Regions from separate parts of the Cupriavidus gilardii genome, predicted to be linked through region 2. Evidence: riboswitches for the same ligand, from Rfam matches in the RefSeq annotation. Region 2 holds a riboswitch; the other holds the start of a gene.
What was found. A riboswitch is a leader RNA that binds a small molecule or an ion and turns the genes downstream of it on or off. The one in region 2 is predicted to bind glycine.
Positions count from the first base shown of each region.

Region 1: linked by a shared signal. The riboswitch ahead of gcvT (glycine cleavage system aminomethyltransferase GcvT) and the one ahead of FOB47_RS00195 (D-amino acid dehydrogenase) in region 2 are both predicted to bind glycine.

Region 1 covers NZ_CP054626.1:3,209,280-3,218,606, reverse strand. Annotated here, with positions in the region: gene gcvP (aminomethyl-transferring glycine dehydrogenase) at 1-1,267, opposite strand, end outside; gene gcvH (glycine cleavage system protein GcvH) at 1,341-1,721, opposite strand; gene gcvT (glycine cleavage system aminomethyltransferase GcvT) at 1,829-2,956, opposite strand; glycine riboswitch at 3,055-3,199, opposite strand; glycine riboswitch at 3,221-3,331, opposite strand; gene FOB47_RS24770 (UvrD-helicase domain-containing protein) at 3,569-5,653, shown strand; gene FOB47_RS24765 (response regulator) at 5,794-6,555, shown strand; gene FOB47_RS24760 (ATP-binding protein) at 6,560-7,645, shown strand; gene hemN (oxygen-independent coproporphyrinogen III oxidase) at 7,793-9,327, shown strand, end outside.
Region 2 covers NZ_CP054624.1:47,457-56,783, forward strand. Annotated here, with positions in the region: gene FOB47_RS00185 (ATP-binding protein) at 1-356, shown strand, start outside; gene FOB47_RS00190 (SDR family NAD(P)-dependent oxidoreductase) at 476-1,270, shown strand; gene FOB47_RS00195 (D-amino acid dehydrogenase) at 1,900-3,237, opposite strand; glycine riboswitch at 3,294-3,410, opposite strand; gene FOB47_RS00200 (GGDEF domain-containing protein) at 3,544-4,530, opposite strand; gene fumC (class II fumarate hydratase) at 4,721-6,127, opposite strand; gene FOB47_RS00210 (sensor domain-containing diguanylate cyclase) at 6,215-8,164, opposite strand; gene FOB47_RS00215 (bifunctional diguanylate cyclase/phosphodiesterase) at 8,546-9,327, shown strand, end outside.

The sequences.
Region 1 (9,327 bases), on a different replicon from region 2:
GGCGCGCGGCGGCAGCGGCGTGGATCGCCTCGGTGGCGGCGCCGGTCTCGATCGTCAGCGTGTCGAAGAAGGTCTGGTTGGTGCGTGCGTAGCCCAGCGCCTGCAGGCCGCCGGCCAGCGTCGCGGTCAGCCGATGCACGCGCTGTGCGATGCGCTTCAGGCCCTGCGGCCCGTGGTAGACCGCGTACATCGACGCCATGACCGCCAGCAGCACCTGCGCGGTACAGATGTTCGAGGTCGCCTTTTCGCGGCGGATATGCTGCTCGCGCGTCTGCAGCGCGAGCCGGTAGGCCTTGTTGCCCTGCGCGTCGACGGTGACGCCGACCAGGCGGCCCGGCATCGAACGCTTGTAGGCGTCCTTGACGGCCATATAGCCGGCATGCGGGCCGCCGAAGCCCAGCGGCACACCGAAGCGCTGCGAATTGCCGACCGCCACGTCGGCGCCCCATTCGCCCGGCGCGCTCAAGAGCGTCAGCGCCAGCAGGTCGGCGGCGGCGACCACCAGGCCGCCGGCCGCGTGCACCGCATCGGCGATCGCGCGGTAGTCCGCCACGTCGCCGTTGACGCCCGGGTATTGCAGCAGCACGCCGAACGCGTGCGCCTGCGCCGCGTCGGCGGCGGGGCCGACCTTGACCTCGATACCAAGCGGCAGCGCGCGCGTACGCACCACTTCGATGGTCTGCGGCAGCACGTCGTCGGCCACGTAGAACGTATTGGACGCGTGCTTGTTCACGCGCTGCAGCAGCGTCATCGCCTCGGCCGCGGCGGTGCCTTCGTCGAGCATCGACGCGTTGGCGATATCGAGGCCGGTCAGGTCGGTGATCATCTGCTGGAAGTTCAGCATCGCCTCCAGGCGGCCCTGCGAGATCTCGGGCTGGTACGGCGTGTAGGCGGTGTACCAGGCCGGGTTCTCGAAGATATTGCGCAGGATCACGCCCGGCGTCAGCGTGTTGTAGTAGCCCTGGCCGATGAAGCTCTTGAACACCTTGTTCTTGCCGGCGATGCCGCGCAGCTTGGCCAGCGCGGCTTCCTCGCTCAGCGGCTCGGTGAATTCGCCCAGCGGCATGCCGTCGCGGCGGCGGATCGCGGCCGGGATGATGGCGTCCATCAGCGCGGCGCGGCTGTCGTAGCCCAGCACCTTCAGCATGTGCTGCTGTTCGGCGGCGTCGGGACCGATATGGCGGTGGGAGAAGGCGTCGCGAGCTTCGAGTTCGGCCAGCGAAGGGCGAGCGGATTGAGCGGCGTTCATGGGCAGGGGAGCGTTCATGGCAAGTGACTCGGAGAGGCGGGCCGGGACATGGTGGTCAGCCATGCCCTGGCGCCACGGGCGGGGCGCCGGCTCAGGCGCCGACGCTGGCCTTGTAGGCGTCGGCCGTCATCAGGCCGTTGACGTCGTCGCCGTTGGCCGGCTTGATCTTGAACAGCCAGGCATCGAAGGCGTTGGCGTTGACGCTCTCGGGCGCATCCTTGACGGCGTCGTTGACGGCGACCACTTCGCCGGCCACCGGCGCGTAGATGTCCGACGCGGCCTTGACCGATTCGACCACGGCCAGCGCGTCACCGGCGCCGACCGTCTTGCCGACCTCGGGCAGCTCGAGGAAGACGATGTCGCCGAGCGCATCCTGTGCGTGATCGGTGATGCCGATCGTCAGTGTGCCGTCGGTTTCGACGCGCACCCATTCGTGCGACTCGGTGTACTTCAGGTCAGCGGGGAAATTCATCGAGATTCTCCAATTTCAGATTCTTGTGTCGCGCCGCCGCGTGCCGTCGGAATGAAAGGGGCCGCGGGGCGCAGCGTGACCGGGTGGACGATGTCCGCAGTGAGCCGTCAGCTCACGAGTGCCTTGCCATTGCGCACAAACGGCAGTTTAACCACAGTCGCAGTCAGTTTGCGGTCGCGGATCAGCACCTGGACTTCGCTGCCGAGCGCCACATCCTTGGGCAGGCGCGCGAAGGCGATCGATTGGGACAGGGTGGGGCTGAAGGTGCCAGAGGTGATCTCGCCCTCGCCGGCGGCGGTCAGCACGGTCTGGTGCGCGCGCAGCACACCGCCCTTGTCGCGCAGGATCAGGCCGGCGAACTGCTGGCGCTGGCCGTTGGCCAGCAGCGCGGCCTTGCCGACGAAATCGCGCTCGCTCTGCAGATCGACGGTCCAGGCCAGGCCGGCGTCGAGCGGCGAGGTATGGATGTCCATGTCCTGGCCGTACAGGTTCATGCCGGCTTCGAGCCGCAGCGTGTCGCGCGCGCCGAGCCCGGCGGGACGCACGCCGGCGGCATGCAGCTTTTCCCAGACCGCGGCGACGTTGTCGGCGGGCACCACCAGCTCGAAGCCGTCCTCGCCGGTGTAGCCGGTGCGGGCCACCATGATTTCGCCGATCGCGGCGTCTTCGACGACCATCGCGTTGAACGGCTTGAGCGCTTCGCTGGGCTGGGTCGACGGGAACGCGGCCCACACCTTGGCGCGCGCGTTCGGGCCCTGCACGGCGACGATGGCCAGCGGCGCGGCGTGATCGGAGGCGTTGTCGGTGCGACGGGGAGTAATGGTCACGCCGGCGCCGGTGTCGGCATTGCGCTGGCGGATCCAGTCGATATCGCCGGTCGCGGTGCTGGCGTTGACGACCAGGCGGAAGCGGTCCTCGGCGAAGAAATAGACGATCAGGTCGTCGATCACGCCGCCGTTCGGGTCGAGCATGCAGGAGTACAGCGCCTTGCCGGGGGTTTGCAGCTTGTCGACGTTGTTGGCGAGCAGCCCGCGCAGGAAGGCGCGGGTATTGGGGCCGGCGAGGTCGACGACGCACATGTGCGAAACGTCGAACATGCCCGCATCGCTGCGCACCGCATGGTGTTCCTCGATCTGGGAGCCGTAGTTGACCGGCATGTCCCAACCGCCGAAATCGACCATGCGGGCGCCGAGGGCGCGGTGGATGGCGTTGAGCGGGGTGGCCTGGAGCGTCATGGATTCCTCGGAGCGTGGCATCGTTCGGTCCGGCGCGCGCGGCGCGCCAAACAAAAAAGGGTCATCCGTCGCGCGGCTCGGTTGAACCGTCGCGACGGATGACCCCCTCTGTCCTCGATACCTGAGAGATTACGGCGGGCCTTGCTGTCCTTGCGACAGGCTGGCCACGCTGTGCGCCCCTTCGGTGGACACGCTCATCATTCAATTGATGAATGGCGGGTGTCGCTCTCCAGAGTTCGGCATACATCGTGTGCATGCTGCATGCCGATCCGCCCGGTCCATGGTGCCTGAGAGTTTTCGGGTGATTCCCCTTCGGCGGCGCGAGTGAAAAGCACGTTGCACTAAGCAGGTCGCGCGCTCTCCCGGACGGATGGCGCGACTCTAACCGCAGGCTTGGCGGCTGTCAACGCGAGAGCGGCGCCGCCGAGGAGACCGTCCAGGGGCGGCGGCGAGCGCCGGCCGCCGTGTTAACATCGCCCGCTTCGACCCGTTCGGCCCTTCCGCGGCGCTTCTACAGTTCGGCGGTTGGCCCGCACGGATCGCACCCTCGGCCCGCATCCCTCGCGATGCCGGCGCCGCCTCCCGCTGTACCCGATTTCCGATCCCCGACCGATGACCCACGGACTGAACGCCGCCCAATCCGAAGCCGTCCGCTATCTGGACGGGCCCTGCCTGGTGCTCGCCGGCGCGGGTTCGGGCAAGACCCGTGTGATCACGCAGAAGATCGCGCATCTGATCGAGGACAAGGGCTTCGAGCCCCGCCACATCGCCGCGGTGACCTTCACCAACAAGGCCGCCAAGGAAATGCAGGAGCGGATCGCCAAGCTGATGGAGGGCAAGACCCGGGACGGCAAGCGCATCCCGCTGCGCCAGCTGACCGTCTGTACCTTCCACTCGCTGGGCGTGCAGATCCTGCGCGCCGAGGCCGAGCACCTGGGCCTGAAGCCGCAGTTCTCGATCATGGACGCCGATGACTGCTTCGGCCTGATCCAGGAGCAGTTGGCGACCACCGACAAGAAGCTGATCCGCAGCGTGCAGAGCACGATCTCGCTGTGGAAGAACGGCATGGTCGATCCCGAGACCGCGATCGCCGAGGCCGCCGACGCCGACCAGCACCAGGCCGCGCTGATCTACCGCAACTACGTCGCCACGCTGGCGGCGTACCAGGCGGTCGACTTCGACGACCTGATCCGGCTGCCCGCCGAGCTGTTCGCACGCGACGAAACCGTGCGGCTCAAGTGGCAGAACCGGCTGCGCTACTTCCTCGTCGACGAATACCAGGACACCAACGCCTGCCAGTATCAGCTGCTGAAGCTGCTGGCCGGCGGCTCGCATCTGCGTGCGCCCGCCTTCACCGCGGTCGGCGACGACGACCAGGCGATCTACGGCTGGCGCGGCGCCACGCTGGACAATCTGCGCCTGCTGCAGACCGACTTCCCGAACCTGAAGGTCATCAAGCTCGAGCAGAACTATCGCTCCACGGTGCGCATCCTGCAGGCTGCCAATGCGGTGATCGCCAACAACCCCAAGCTGTTCGACAAGACGCTGTGGAGCGAGCACGGCATGGGGGACCCGATCACCGTGACGCCGATGAACGACGAGGAGCACGAGGCCGAGTCGGTGGTGTTCAAGCTGTCGGCGCACAAGTTCGAGCGGCGCGCGCAGTTCCGCGACTACGCGATCCTCTATCGCGGCAACCATCAGGCGCGCCTGTTCGAACAGATCCTGCGCCGCGAGCGCATTCCCTATGTGCTGTCAGGCGGGCAGAGCTTCTTCGACAAGGCCGAGATCAAGGACATCTGCGCCTATCTGCGGCTGATCGCCAATCCCGACGACGATCCCGCCTTCATCCGCGCGGTCACCACGCCGCGGCGCGGGGTCGGCAATACCACGCTGGAGGTGCTGGGCACCTTCGCCGGCCAGGCCAAGGTCTCGCTGTTCGAGGCGGCGATGATGGGCGGCATCGAAGGCAAGCTGCAGCCGCGCCAGCTGGAGCCGCTGCGCACCTTCTGCGAGGCGATGGTGCGGCTGGCCGACCGTGCCGCGCGCGATCCGGCCACCGAGGTGCTCGACGACCTGATGGAAGGCATCCACTACGAAGCCTATCTGTACGACACCTTCGACGAGCGCCAGGCCCAGGCCAAATGGACCAATACGCTGGAATTCCTCGACTGGCTCAAGCGCAAGGGCACCAAGCCGGAGGCCGCGGACGGCGAGGCGACGGGCTTCGACACCGCCGACGGCTTCGGCGACGAAGGCAAGAACCTGCTCGAGCTGACCCAGACCGTCGCGCTGATGAGCATGCTCGAAGGCCGCGAGGAAGATCCCGACGCGGTGCGGCTGTCGACGCTGCATGCGTCCAAGGGCCTCGAATACCCGCATGTGTTCCTGGTCGGCGTGGAGGAGGGCATCCTGCCGCATTGCCGCGAGGACGAGGACCTGAGCGACGAGAAGATCGAGGAGGAGCGCCGCCTGATGTATGTCGGCATCACGCGCGCGCAGCGCAGCCTCCATATCAGCTGGTGCAAGAAGCGCAAGCGCGCGCGCGACACCTACTCGTGCCAGCCGTCGCGCTTCATCGGGGAGATGAAGCTCGAGGAAGCCCCGGCACCGAAGAACGAGACGCCGGCGATGAGCCCGAAGGACCGGCTGGCGGGACTGAAGGCGCTGCTCGGCAACAAGGCCGCGGCCGGCTGAAGCGCAGCGCCGGGTACGCGCGGCCTTTCGTATCAGTGCCGATACAAAGCAGCCAAGGGCCTGCAACATCGGGCTGCTACAGTGGCGGATCGCCGAGGCCGCTCGGCGCCGCGGCATACCGCTTCTTCCCTTCCTCCTCGATGGACCTGAGTCTTCCCGATGCCGCGCCCGCGGCAATCCGCCTGCTGATCGTCGATGACGACGCGCAAATCCGCACGATGCTTGCCGACTACCTGTCGACCTTCGGCATCGCTGCGGACGGCGTCGAAGGCGGCGCCGCCATGCGGGCCGCGCTGGCCGCCCAAGCCTACGACCTGGTGATCCTCGACCTGTCGCTGCCGGGCGAGAACGGCCTGGCGCTGTGCCGCGAACTGCGGGAGCAGGGCGATCTGCCAGTGATCATGCTGACCGCGCGGGCGGAGCTGGCCGATCGCGTGGTCGGCCTGGAGGTCGGGGCCGACGACTACGTCACCAAGCCCTTCGAAATGCGTGAATTGGTGGCCCGCATCCATACCGTGCTGCGGCGCAGCCGCGCCGGCGAGCGCGGCATGCGGGCCGGCCCTTCGGCGGCAGCGGCTCGCGCCCGGGTCGAACTGCGCTTCGGCGACTGGCGCCTGCACACGGTGCTGCGCCAGCTGGTCGACCGCGACGATACCGTGGTGCCGCTGTCGAACGCGGAATTCCGGCTGCTGCTGGCCTTTCTTGACCATCCGCAGCAGATCCTCGATCGCGAACGGCTGATCCAGTTGGCGCGCGGCCGCGAACTGGATCTGTTCGATCGCAGCATCGACCTGCTGGTGTCGCGGCTGCGGCAGAAGCTGCGCGAGGACCCGCGCGAGCCCGGACTGATCCGCACGGTTCGCGGCGAGGGCTACGTCTTTACCGCCAGCGTGCAGGGCTGAGCCAGTGGCGGCGCGTCGCTTCGACACGATGTTCGTGCGCCTGTTCGTCGCGATGGCGGCGATCATGGTTGCGGTGCATATCCTCGGCGTGACCGTGGTGGAAAGCGTGTTTCCGCGGCACGGTCCCCGGCACGGCAGCCACGCCGTCGGTGGTACCGCCAACCGGCCCGCCGCACCGGCGCACGAGGGCCAGCGTCCGCCGCCGGGCCCACCGCGTCCGCCAGGCCCGCCCGGTCCGGCCAGGCCACCGCCATTCGGCATGCTGTTCCAGTTCGCCGCGATCGTGGCCGCCTCCTGGGTGGGTGCGCGCGTGCTGGCGCGCCCGGTGCAGCAGCTCGCGCGCGGCGCCGGCAGGCTGACCCAGGACGTCCACGCGCCACCGCTCGACGAACAGGGCGGACCGAACGAGGCGCGCGAGGCCGCGCGCGCCTTCAATCGCATGCAGCAACGGATCCAGACCCAGCTGGCGCAGCAGGCTCGCTTCCTGGCCGCGGTCTCGCACGATCTGCGCACGCCGCTGACGCGGATGGCCTTGCGCATCGAGCAGCTCCACGATGCCGACACGAGCCGGCGGCTGCGTCAGGACCTCGCCGAGATGAACGCGCTGATCGATGCGACGCTCGGCTATCTGCGCGAGCGCGAAGGCGCCGTCGGCCCGCGCCAGCGCGTCGACATCGCCGCGCTGGTGCAGGCCGTCGTCGACGATGCGATGGAACTGGGCCAGCAGGTCTCATGCAGCGGCTCGGCCCAGCCGCTGGCAGTCTATCCGGCCGAGCTGCGCCGCGCGCTGGTCAATCTGATCGAGAACGCGCACCGCTATGGCGGCGGCGCCCGCGTGGCGCTGACCGATGCGCCGGACAAGGTCGTCATCGATGTGGACGACGATGGCCCCGGCATTCCGCCGGACGAACTGGGGCGCGTGATGGAGCCGTTCTACCGCATCGAGTCGTCGCGCAGCAGGGCCACCGGCGGCGTCGGCATGGGCCTGGCCATCGCCGCCGACGCGGTGGCGCGCCATGGCGGCGAACTGATGCTGGAGAACCGGCCGGAAGGCGGTCTGCGGGCGAGGGTGACGCTGCCGCGGGAGTAAGGTGGGTCTGCCGCAGCGGCGTTTGGCTGCAGCAAAGCCACGCCGAAGGCCCCGCGCCAGATACGATTCGCCGGCGCTTGATGCCGGTCAAGTCCTGCGGGCGCCGGTCTGGCTAGCATCGAAGCGGATTCCTCAGAAGGCCGCCTCATGGCAACGACCGTTCCCCATTCCGCTCCCGCCGCACCCGCCACCGCTCCGGACTCCGTCATCCGCCGCGGCGACCTCGCCGATTTCCGCGCGCTGGCCGAGCGCATCGACGTCAACGGACCGCGCTACACCTCCTATCCGACCGCCGATCGTTTCCATGCGGGCTTCGGCGAAGACGCGTATCGGTCCGCGCTGGACGACTGCCGGGCGGCGGGTGCCGACGCGCCGCTGTCGCTCTACCTGCATATCCCGTTCTGCGAGAACATCTGCTACTACTGCGGCTGCAACAAGATCATCACGCGCGACCACGGCCGCAGTGCGCGCTATGTCCGCTATCTGGCGCGCGAGATGGCGCTGGTGGCGGCCCGGCTCGGGGAGCGCCGGCCGGTCGTGCAGTCGCACTGGGGCGGCGGTACGCCGACCTTCCTCGATCCCGCCGAAATGCGGCAGGTCATGGCCGCGCTGCACCGGCACTTCGATCTGCGGCCGGACGGCGAGCATTCGATCGAGATCGATCCCCGCCGCGTCGACGACGAACGGATGGCGCTGCTCGCCGAGCTCGGCTTCAATCGTGTCAGCCTCGGCGTGCAGGACTTCGATCCCGAGGTCCAGGCCGCGATCCATCGCGTGCAGCCGGTGGAAGACACGCGCCGCGTGGTGGCCGCTTCCCGGCGGCTCGGCTTCCTGTCGATCAGCATGGACCTGATCTACGGCCTGCCGCACCAGACCCCCGCCCGCTTCGGCGCCACGATCGACCGTGTGCTGGAGATGCGGCCCGACCGGCTGTCGTTGTACAGCTACGCGCATCTGCCGCACGTCTTCAAGCCGCAGCGTCGGATCGACGAGGCCGCGATGCCGTCGGCCGGCGAAAAGCTGGACATCCTGGTCTCGGCCATCGAGCGGCTGACCGCGGCCGGCTATGTCTACATCGGCATGGATCACTTCGCGCTGCCGGACGACGCGCTGGCCCGCGCCCAGCGCGAAGGACGGCTGCAGCGCAACTTCCAGGGCTATGCGACCCACGCCGGGCACGACCAGCTCGGTTTCGGCATCTCGGCGATCGGCGCGGTGGCCGGCCGCTATGTGCAGAACGCCCGCACGCTGGACGAGTACTACGGCGCGCTCGATGCCGGCAGGCTGCCCGTGCTGCGCGGCCATCATTGCGACGCCGACGACCGGCTGCGCAAGGACATCATCGGCGCGCTGATGTGCCATGGCGAACTCGATACCGCCGAGGTCGCGCGGCGGCACGGTATCGACTTCGACGCCAGGTTTGCCGCCGAGCGCGCCGAACTCGTGACACTGGCGGAGCAGGGACTGGTGCGGATCTCCGGGACGCGCATCGCGGTGACACCGCTGGGACGGCTGCTGGTGCGGCGCGTGGCCATGGTGTTCGACCGCTATCTTCGTGACGAGCGGGCGGCCGCGGCGCAGCCGGGTTCGGATCGCGTGCCCGATTCCAAATCGGTGCCTGTTTCGGATCCCGTTTCAGGTCCCGCTTTGAATCCCGATTCGGACCCCGCTTCGCAAAGGCC
Region 2 (9,327 bases):
GCGATCCCGACGCGCTGCGCATTCTGCTGACCAATCTGATCGACAACGCGCTGCGTTATGTGCCCGCCGGCGGCAAGGTCGACGTGCGCGTGCAGCGTGCTGACGCGGGCCGGGTCGCGCTGATCGTCGCCGACAACGGTCCCGGCATCCCGCCCGAACAGCGCGCCCGCGTGCTGGACCGCTTCTATCGCTTGCCCGATGCGCCGAGCGGCGGCAGCGGGCTGGGCCTGGCGATCGTCGACGAGATCGCCCAGGTACACCGCGCCACGCTGTCGCTGGAGGACAACGAGCCGGGGCTGCGGGTGCGGCTGGTGTTTCCGGAAGCCGGCAACGCGCAGCGCACGGGCCGCGATTAAGCCACTGCCATGACGCGCCGCCGCGTTCCTGTCGAAAAGCGTACCCGTTTCTGCGTACCCGCTTGACTGACCCTTTCGCCGTCCTCTTCGCTGATCTCACCCCGCTTCAGGAGGTACCCATGCAAATCGATCTCACCGGCAAGACCGCGCTGGTCACCGCCTCGACCGCCGGCATCGGACTGGCCATTGCCATTGGCCTCGCGCGCAGCGGCGCCACGGTCATCGTCAATGGCCGCAAGCAGGACACCGTCGAGGGCGCCATCGCGGACGTGGTGCGCGAAGTTCCGGGCGCCGCGGTGCGCGGCGTCGCGGCCGATGTCGGCAGCGCCGACGGTTGCGACGCGATCGTGGCCGCGGAGCCCGCGGTCGACATTCTGGTCAACAACGCCGGCATCTACGGTCCGCGCGATTTCTACGAACTGAGCGACGAGGACTGGACCCGCATCTTCGATGTCAACGTGATGTCCGGCGTGCGCCTGGCGCGGGCGTATACGGCGGCGATGGCGGCGAACGGCTGGGGCCGCGTGGTGTTCATTTCGTCGGAGTCCGCGCTGAACACGCCCGAGGACATGATCCACTACGGCTTCTCGAAGACAGCGCAACTGGCGGTGTCGCGCGGCCTCGCCAAACGGCTGAGCGGGACCGGCGTCACGGTCAACGCGGTATTGCCGGGACCGACGCTGTCGGACGGCCTGCGGGAAATGCTGCGCGAGGACGCGGACAAGGCAGGGCTGTCGATCGAGGAAGCGGCCGCCGAGTTCGTCAAGGCGCATCGGCCCAGCTCGATCATCCAGCGCGCGGCCACGGTGGAGGAGGTCGCGCACATGGTGGTCTACGTCTGTTCGCCGCAGGCATCGGCGACCACCGGCGCCGCGTTGCGCGTCGATGGCGGCGTGGTCGACACCATCGCCTGATACCGAGGCGCGAGCCCGCTGCCTCCGCGCGGCGATGGCGAGACGTCGAGGCATCGGAGAGCCTTGATTCGACTGAGGTTGTGTACGCAGAAACGGGTACGCATGGCACGCCACGCGGCATCGGACGGCGTTCGCACGACGCAGAAACGGGTACGGTGCGGGCCCGCATCGCAGGCGGCCGGTGCGGATTGCGCGCCCGATCGATGCCATGCCCGGGTCTGGCTTTGGCCCGCAAGGTGCACTGTGAGCCGGCAACTGGGCCGGCAACTGGGCCGGCAATTGGGCGGGCAGTAGGGCCGGCAGTAGGGCGGGCAGTAGGGCTGGCCATGGGGCTGTCGATGCGGCCGCCAATCGGCTCCAGTCGGCTCCAGTCCGCTGCCAGTCGGCTGCCAGTCCGCTGCCAGTCGGCTGCCAGTCGGCTGCCAGTCGGCTGCCAGTCGGCTGCCAGTCGGCTGCCAGTCGGCTGCCAATGCGGCCCGCAGAAACGGGTACGCTCGCCGAAAGCCGTGCGCAGAAACGGGTACGCTTTGGCGCCAATGCATGCGCGGCAGATGAAACGAAAACACCGGCGCGAATGTCGAGGCCATGCCGCGCCGGTGTCGTTGTTTCAGACCTGAATCAGACGCACCTCAAACTTCGGCCGCCTCCGTTGCGGCGGCGCGCGTGGCAGCCACCGGCGCGACTGGCCGCGCGAGCCGCGGCGCCTGCGGCAGCGGACCGCAAAAGCCGAAGTCCACTTCCGGCACGCGGCCGCTGATCAGTTCGGCGATCGCGCGTCCCGAGCCGCAGCCGTGCGTCCAGCCCAGTGTGCCATGGCCCGTGTTCAGGTACAGCCCCTGCACCGCGCTCGCGCCGATATACGGCACGTTGCCCGGCGTCGCGGGACGCAGGCCGGTCCAGTAGCGCGCCAGTTCGGGGCGGCTGACACCGGGGAAGATCTCCAGCGTGCGCCGCACGATGGCCTCGCAACGCACCGGGTTCAGCTCCATCGAATAGCCGTTGAGCTCGGCGGTGCCGGCGATGCGCAAGCGATCGCCCAGCCGCGAGAACACCAGCTTGTACTCGTCGTCGGTCAGGCTGACGGTCGGCGCGCGCTCGGGATCGAGCACCGGCAGCGTGGCCGAATAGCCCTTGGCCGGATAGATGTCGAGCTTGACGCCAAGCGGGCGCGCCAGCATCGGGCTGAAGCTGCCGAGCGCGAGCACATAGGCGTCGGCCTGCTCGACCGTGTACGCGCCGGTCTCGTCGGCGATCTCGACGCCGCGCATGCGGCCGCCTTCGGCCAGCAGCCGCTGCACGCGCACGCCATAGCGGAAACGCACGCCGCGCGCCTCGCACAGTGCGGCCAGGCCGGTGGTGAAGCGGTGCACGTCGCCGGACTCGTCCTCGCTGGTGTAGGTGGCGCCCGCCAGCCGCGGCGCGATCGAGGCCAGCGCGGGCTCGAGCTTCACCACTTCGTCGGGACCGATCACGCGGCGCTCGCAGCCGAGCTCGCGCATGATCCGCGCGGGCTCGATGGCCGCTTCGAATTCCTTCTGGCTGGTGTAGAAGTGCAGGATGCCGCGGGTCAGGTGGTCGTATTCGATGCCGGTCTCGGCGCGCAGCGCCTGCAGGCTGGCGCGGCTGTAGGTGCCGAGATTGAGCAGCTGGATCATGTTGCGGGTGGAACGCCGGGCCGGGCATTCGCGCAGGAACTTCAGGCCCCACGACCATTGCGCCGGGTCGGCGCGCAGGCGGAACAGCAGCGGCGCATCCTCGCGTCCCAGCCAGCTGAGCAGTTTGAGCGGCGCCGACGGATTGGCCCAGGGTTCGGCATGGCTGACCGAGATCTGGCCGCCATTGCCGAAGCTGGTTTCGCGTGCCGCGCCGGCATTGCGCTCGAGCACCACGACCTCGTGGCCCGCCTTGGACAGATACCACGCCGAGGCCACGCCGATCACGCCGGCCCCCATCACGATGACTTTCATTTCAGGCTCCAGGATGCAAAAAGGGGCAGCCGGCCGGCATCGTCGATGCCAACCCGGCTGCCCCCACTGTCCTTTTGCCTGAGAGATTCACCGCGTCCGCCCCGGACCCGGCTTGCCCCTTCGGCGGCCGTCATCGTCGAATCATGATGGCGGCGCTCTCCAGTTCGTTGTCGTCTCCAGTCTTCGGTACCTGAGCGTTTCGGGGGTACGCCTTCGGCAGCGCTGCCGCCGCGCTGTCGCGCCGCAGGTTCGCTTTCTCCTGGATGGCCGGACAGTAACACGGCGCGGCGGCGGCCGCAACGCGAGTTACTGACCCCCGGCGGGCGGCGTCCCTGCCTTGCGGGCCTGCTTGTTTGCGTACATCGCCTGATCGGCCTGCGCCAGCAGATCGGCGATGCCCGCGTGGCGGGCGGGATCGAACGCGACCGCGCCGGCGCTGAAATCGAGCCGATAACCGCGCTGGCTCTGCGCGTTGTGCGCGTCCACGCCCTGCCGCAGCCGGTCCAGCATCGCGTCGCACTGGTCGGCGCAGGCGTCGACCAGCAGCACGACGAACTCGTCGCCGCCGAGCCGTCCGATCAGGTCGGACTGACGGAACGCGCGGCGCAACTGATCGGCAAAGGCGGTCAGCGCCAGATCGCCCTCCGCGTGGCCGAAGCGGTCGTTGATGGCCTTGAAGCCATCCATGTCGAAGAACAGCAGCGTGACCGGCACCCCCTGGCGCTGGCAGACCGCCAGCGCGTGCTGCGCCAGCGCCGAGAAGCCGCGCCGGTTCGACAGCATGGTCAGGTCGTCCATCGACGCCAGTTGCGCGGATTCCAGCTCCTGCTCGGCCAGGCGCCCCAGATCGTGCAGCAGCGCCTGATCGTCCTGGTCGAACTCGCGCGGCGCGGTGTCGATCAGGCACAGCGTGCCGACCTTGGCGCCGCCGCGTACCGCGAGCGGGCAGCCGGCGTAGAAGCGCACGCCGGGCGCGCCGGTGACCAGCGGATTGTCGTGAAAGCGCTGGTCCTGCAGCGCGTCGGGCACGATCAGCAGATCGTCGCGCAGGATCGCATGGCCGCAGAACGATTGCTCGCGCGGCGTTTCGCGCACGGCCAGGCCGAACGAGGACTTGAACCACTGCCGCTTGGCGTCGACCAGGCTGACCAGCGCGATCGGCACGTCGAACAGCCGCCTGGCCAGCCGCGTCAGCCGATCGAAGCGCTCTTCGGCGGCGGTATCGAGGATGTTCAGCGAATACAGCGCGTCGAGGCGCCGCTGGTCATCGGCGGGAATGGGAGCAGGAATCATCTGGTCAATGCGATCGTTGTTACCCCGATCGTCAGCCCGTCTCGAGCGGGTTTGTTTCCGGCCGCCGCGGGCGGGGCCGGTCGAAGGTTCGGTCAATGCGCTGGCTGCCGGTGGCAGGGTCGGGCGCGTGGCCCACCGCATGGTCGCGTCCGTGGCCGGGTCCATGGCCGCCAGCACCGGTGCGCTGGCGCTACACCTCGCGCGTCATCCCCTTCAGGTCGATCCATTGTTCGAACTGCTCGGCGGTGACATGGCCGGAGGCAATCGCCGCCTCGCGCAGCGACAGGTTGCGGGCCACCGCCAGCTTGGCGATCTCGGCGGCCTTGTCGTAGCCGATATGCGGGTTCAGCGCGGTGACCGGCATCAGCGATCGTTCGAGCAGCTCGCCGATGCGCGTCCGGTCCGCCTCGACGCCGGCCACCATGTGCTCGGCGAAGCTGGCCGCCGCGTCGGCCAGCAGTGTAACCGACTGCAGCAGGCTGTAAGCGATGACCGGCTTGTAGGCGTTCAGCTCCAGCGTGCCGAGGCCGTTGGCCAGCGTGATCGTGGTGTGGTTGCCGATCACGCGGCAACAGACCATCGCCAGCGCTTCGGCCTGCGTGGGATTGACCTTGCCCGGCATGATCGACGAACCCGGCTCGTTGGCCGGCAGCTGCAGCTCGGCAAACCCCGCGCGCGGGCCGGAGCCCAGCAGCATGAAGTCGCGCGCGATCTTCAGGAAGGACGAGGCCGTGGTGTTCAGCGCGCCCGACAGGTCGGTCAGCGCGTCGTGCGCGGCCTGCAGCGCGTAGCGGTTGGCGGCCGGTTCGAACGGCAGGCCGGTGTAGTCGGCCAGCGCGCGCGCGAAGGCGGCGGCGAAGCCGGCTGGCGCATTCAGGCCGGTGCCGACCGCGGTGCCGCCCTGGGGCACCGGCATCGCGCGCAGCACGGCCTGGTGCAGCCGTGCCTGCGCGTCGGCGACCTGCGCCTGGTAGCCGGAGAACTCCTGGCCCAGCGTCAGCGGCACGGCATCCTGCAGATGGGTGCGGCCGACCTTGACGATGTCGGCGAAGGCCTCGACCTTGCTGCCCAGCGTCTTCTGCAATGTCTCCAGTGCCGGCAGCAGCTGGCGCTGCACCGCGCGCGCGGCGGCGATATGCATCGCGGTCGGGAAGCTGTCGTTGGACGACTGGCTCGCGTTGACGTGGTCGTTGGGATGAACCGGACGCTTGCTGCCGACCTCGCCGCCGAGCAGCTGGATCGCGCGATTGGCGATCACCTCGTTCAGGTTCATGTTGGTCTGCGTGCCGGAGCCGGTCTGCCAGACCGACAGCGGAAACTCGTCGGGCCACTGGCCGGCGATGATCTCCTCGGCGGCCTGTTCGATCGCCTGCGCCAGCTTCGCGTCGAGCACGTTCAGTTCGCGGTTCGCGCGCGCCGCGCACAACTTCAGGATCGCGAACGCCTCGATCAGCGCGGGCGGCATCTTCTCGTTGCCGATGCGGAAGTTCTGGCGCGAGCGCTCGGTCTGCGCGCCCCACAGGTGGTCGGCGGGGACGGGCACCTGGCCCAGGCTGTCCTGTTCGATGCGGGTCGCTGGGGGCTGCTGGTCTGACATGGCTGGCTCCTGTGAACGAACGATGCGAATCGGTCTTCTAGGATACGCCGCCGGGACTGCCGACGCCGCGCCGGCGCGCAAGGCGGCCTACGGGCGGGCCTCGCGCGACCGGTTCGCCAGCTCGGGCGGGCCGATCTCGAAGCGGCCGCGTCCGGCGTCCTTGGCGCGGTACAGCAGCGCATCGGCCTCCTTGGCCAGCTGCTGCCAAGTCATCGGCGCGCCCTGGTACAACGCGATGCCGATGCTGACGTTGACGTCGACGAAGGCGCCCTCGATGAAGAAGCGGCGGCCGACCGCGTGCAGGATCGCGCCGGCGACGCGCACCGCGACATCGGGCCGGTCGATGTCCTCCATCACGATCGCGAATTCATCGCCGCCCAGCCGCGCCACCGCATCGCGCTCGCGCACGCAGCGCTGTACGCGCTTGGCGAAGCTCTGCAGCAGCTGGTCGCCGGCCGCGTGGCCATAGTGGTCGTTGACCGCCTTGAAGCGGTCCATGTCCAGATACAGCAGCGCCATCAGCCGGTCCTGCGAGCGGCTGCGTGCCATCGCCTCGGCCAGCCGCGTCTCGAACGCGCTGCGGTTCAGCAGCTGCGTCAGATGGTCCAGGCGCGAGATCTGCGCGAGACGCAGTGTCTCGAGCTTGCGCGCGGTGATGTCCTGCACATGGACATGCACGCCCTCGACGCGGCTGCCGTCGGCGCTCCACTCGGGCCGGAAATTGGTTTCGGTGCAGTGGTAGTCGGGATCGTGGAACTCGGTCTCGAAGGTGACCGCGGTGCCGGCCAGCGCCTGCTGCAGATACGGCTGGATGCGGGCGTAGCGCGCCTCGCCCAGCAGTTCGCGCAGCGTCATGCCGCGCAGCTGGTCGAGAGGAATGCCGAAGGTGCGCTCGTAGGCGAGGTTGTTGAAGACGTAGCGCTCGTCGGTGTCGATGAAGGCCAGCAGCGACGGCAGCGTGTCGGTGACCGCGCGCAGGCGCGTTTCGCTGCGGTGCAGCTGTTCGCGGCGCTCGCGCACGTCGCGCATCAGCCGGGCGAACGCGCGCGCGAGCACGCCGATCTCGTCATGGCGATGGGTCGACAGCCGCTCGTAGGCCGACAGGTCGCGCGCGCTGTCGCGCACCACGCGCCGCAGCTGCGCCAGCGGCGCGAACATCCAGTGCACCGCGAACCAGTTCAGTACCGCCGCCAGGCCAACGGCGACCGCCGACCACAACAGGAAGCGCTGCTGCATCGCGTGCAGCGGCTGGAAGGCCTCCTTGGCCGGCAGCACGGCGACCAGTTCCCAGCCGGTGGTCGCCATCAGATAGCGTGCGATGACCGGCTCGCGCGGGGTCAGGAATTCCAGGGTTGCCGGCTGGGCCTGCACGCCGCAGGTCTCTCCCTGCGCGCGGGCTGGCTGTCCCACCTGCTGCTGCAGCCGGTGCTGCACGTAGACCGGCTGGGCGCCGGCCGACACCAGGCAATAGAAGCCGGTGCTGGCGATCGGGCTGTGCGGCACCTCGACCAGGAAGTTCGAGCGCGCCAGGTCGATCCAGCCGCCGACCAGGCCGAGGAAGGTCTTGTCGTCCGAGACGATCGGCACGGCCAGCAGCACGCCGACCGAACCGTCGGCCCGGGCGCGGATCGGCGGGCTGATCACCGGCGCCAGCGTGCGCGCAGCCTCGCGGAAATAGGTGCGGTCCGCGACCGACACCACGGTACCGTCGCGGGCCAGCAGCATGCCCCTGGCATCGACCACGACGGCGCTGTTGAAGGTGCCGGGGATCGGAATGGTGCGGCTGAGCATGGCCTGCAGCTGCGCGGCCGGCGCGTCCATCATCGACTTGAATTGCGGGGCGAGGTGCTCGAGCAGGATCAGGCGATCGTTGACCGCGGAGTCGAGCTGTTCGGCCGTCAGCTTGACGACGGAATCCTGTTGCGCCTGCAGTGCGTCACGCAGGTCGTCATGGGCCGATTTCAGCGAGCCCACCACGAGGGCGGCGCCGAGCACGGTCGACAGACCGGCGGTGACCAGCGCGATACGGGTCGTCAACGACAGCGCGAACCGGGGACGACGCGCCGTGGCCGTGGCGGGCGGCTCGCGGCGATCGTCGTTCGGTGTGTCGGGCGGTCCTTTCGGCGCTACGTGCGGCGGTGCGTTGGGCGAGTCGTCGAGCAAGGGGGGACGGTGGCATGCGTGCCCGCAAGGGCATTCCCCGGGTCGGCGGGTTCCGTAGGCGTCACCGTATCACATCGAGCGGCATGGTGCGAGTCGCGGCACACGGCCTGTCCCGCTGTCGCAAAGTGCATTTCGCGCGGTATAGTCCAAGCCGTGATCCGAGCCTGGACGCCAGCGGCATCGGTGCCGGTCACGACCTTGGCGCCACGCCGCGCCGCTCCTATCCAGGCCGCACGGCCCCGCCTTGCTATTGCGATGAAACTGCCTTCGCTTCCTCCCGCCGTCCTGGCTTTGCTGGTCGTGGCCGCGGGCGCCTGCATCACTGCCGCGGCCGCCGTGCAGAGCGCCGCATGGAGCGAACGCGCCGCCGCGCAGCGGCTCGACGCGATGCTGTCGGCGAGCGTGATGGCAGTGCGCCAGCGGCTCGACACCGGCGAGCGCCTGCTGCGCGGAGCCAGCGGCCTGCTGGCGGCCAATCCCGACACCACGCGGGACCAATGGCGGGCCTATATGCTCGCCACGCAGGTCGACGACCTGCCCCCCGGCATCCATTCGGTCGGCTATGCCAGATTGACGCAGGCCGCTGCGCTCGACGCGCTGGTCGAATCGGTCCGCGCCGACGGCCTGCCCGCCTTCGACGTATTTCCGCGCGGCGAGCGCGAGGTCTACGCGCCGGGTATCTATGTCGAGCCCTTCGCCGGCCGCACGCTGGGCGCGCTGGGCTTCGACCATCTGTCCGACCCGGCACGCCGTGCCACCGCGGAAGCGGCGCGCGATTCGATGCAGGCGCGCATGACCGCGCGCGTGGCGCTGCTGCGCGAAGTGCATCGCAGCGTTGCCGCGCAGGGCGCGGTGCTGTATCTGCCGGTCTACCGCAACGGCATGCCGGTCAATTCGGTGGAGGAGCGGCGGCAGGCGCTGCTCGGCTATGTCTATGCGGCCTACCGGCTCGGCGACCTGATGGCGGACGCGGCGGCCATCCATGGCGGCAGGCTTTCGCTGGCGCTGTACCAGGGGCGGCCCTCCGCCGCCAATGC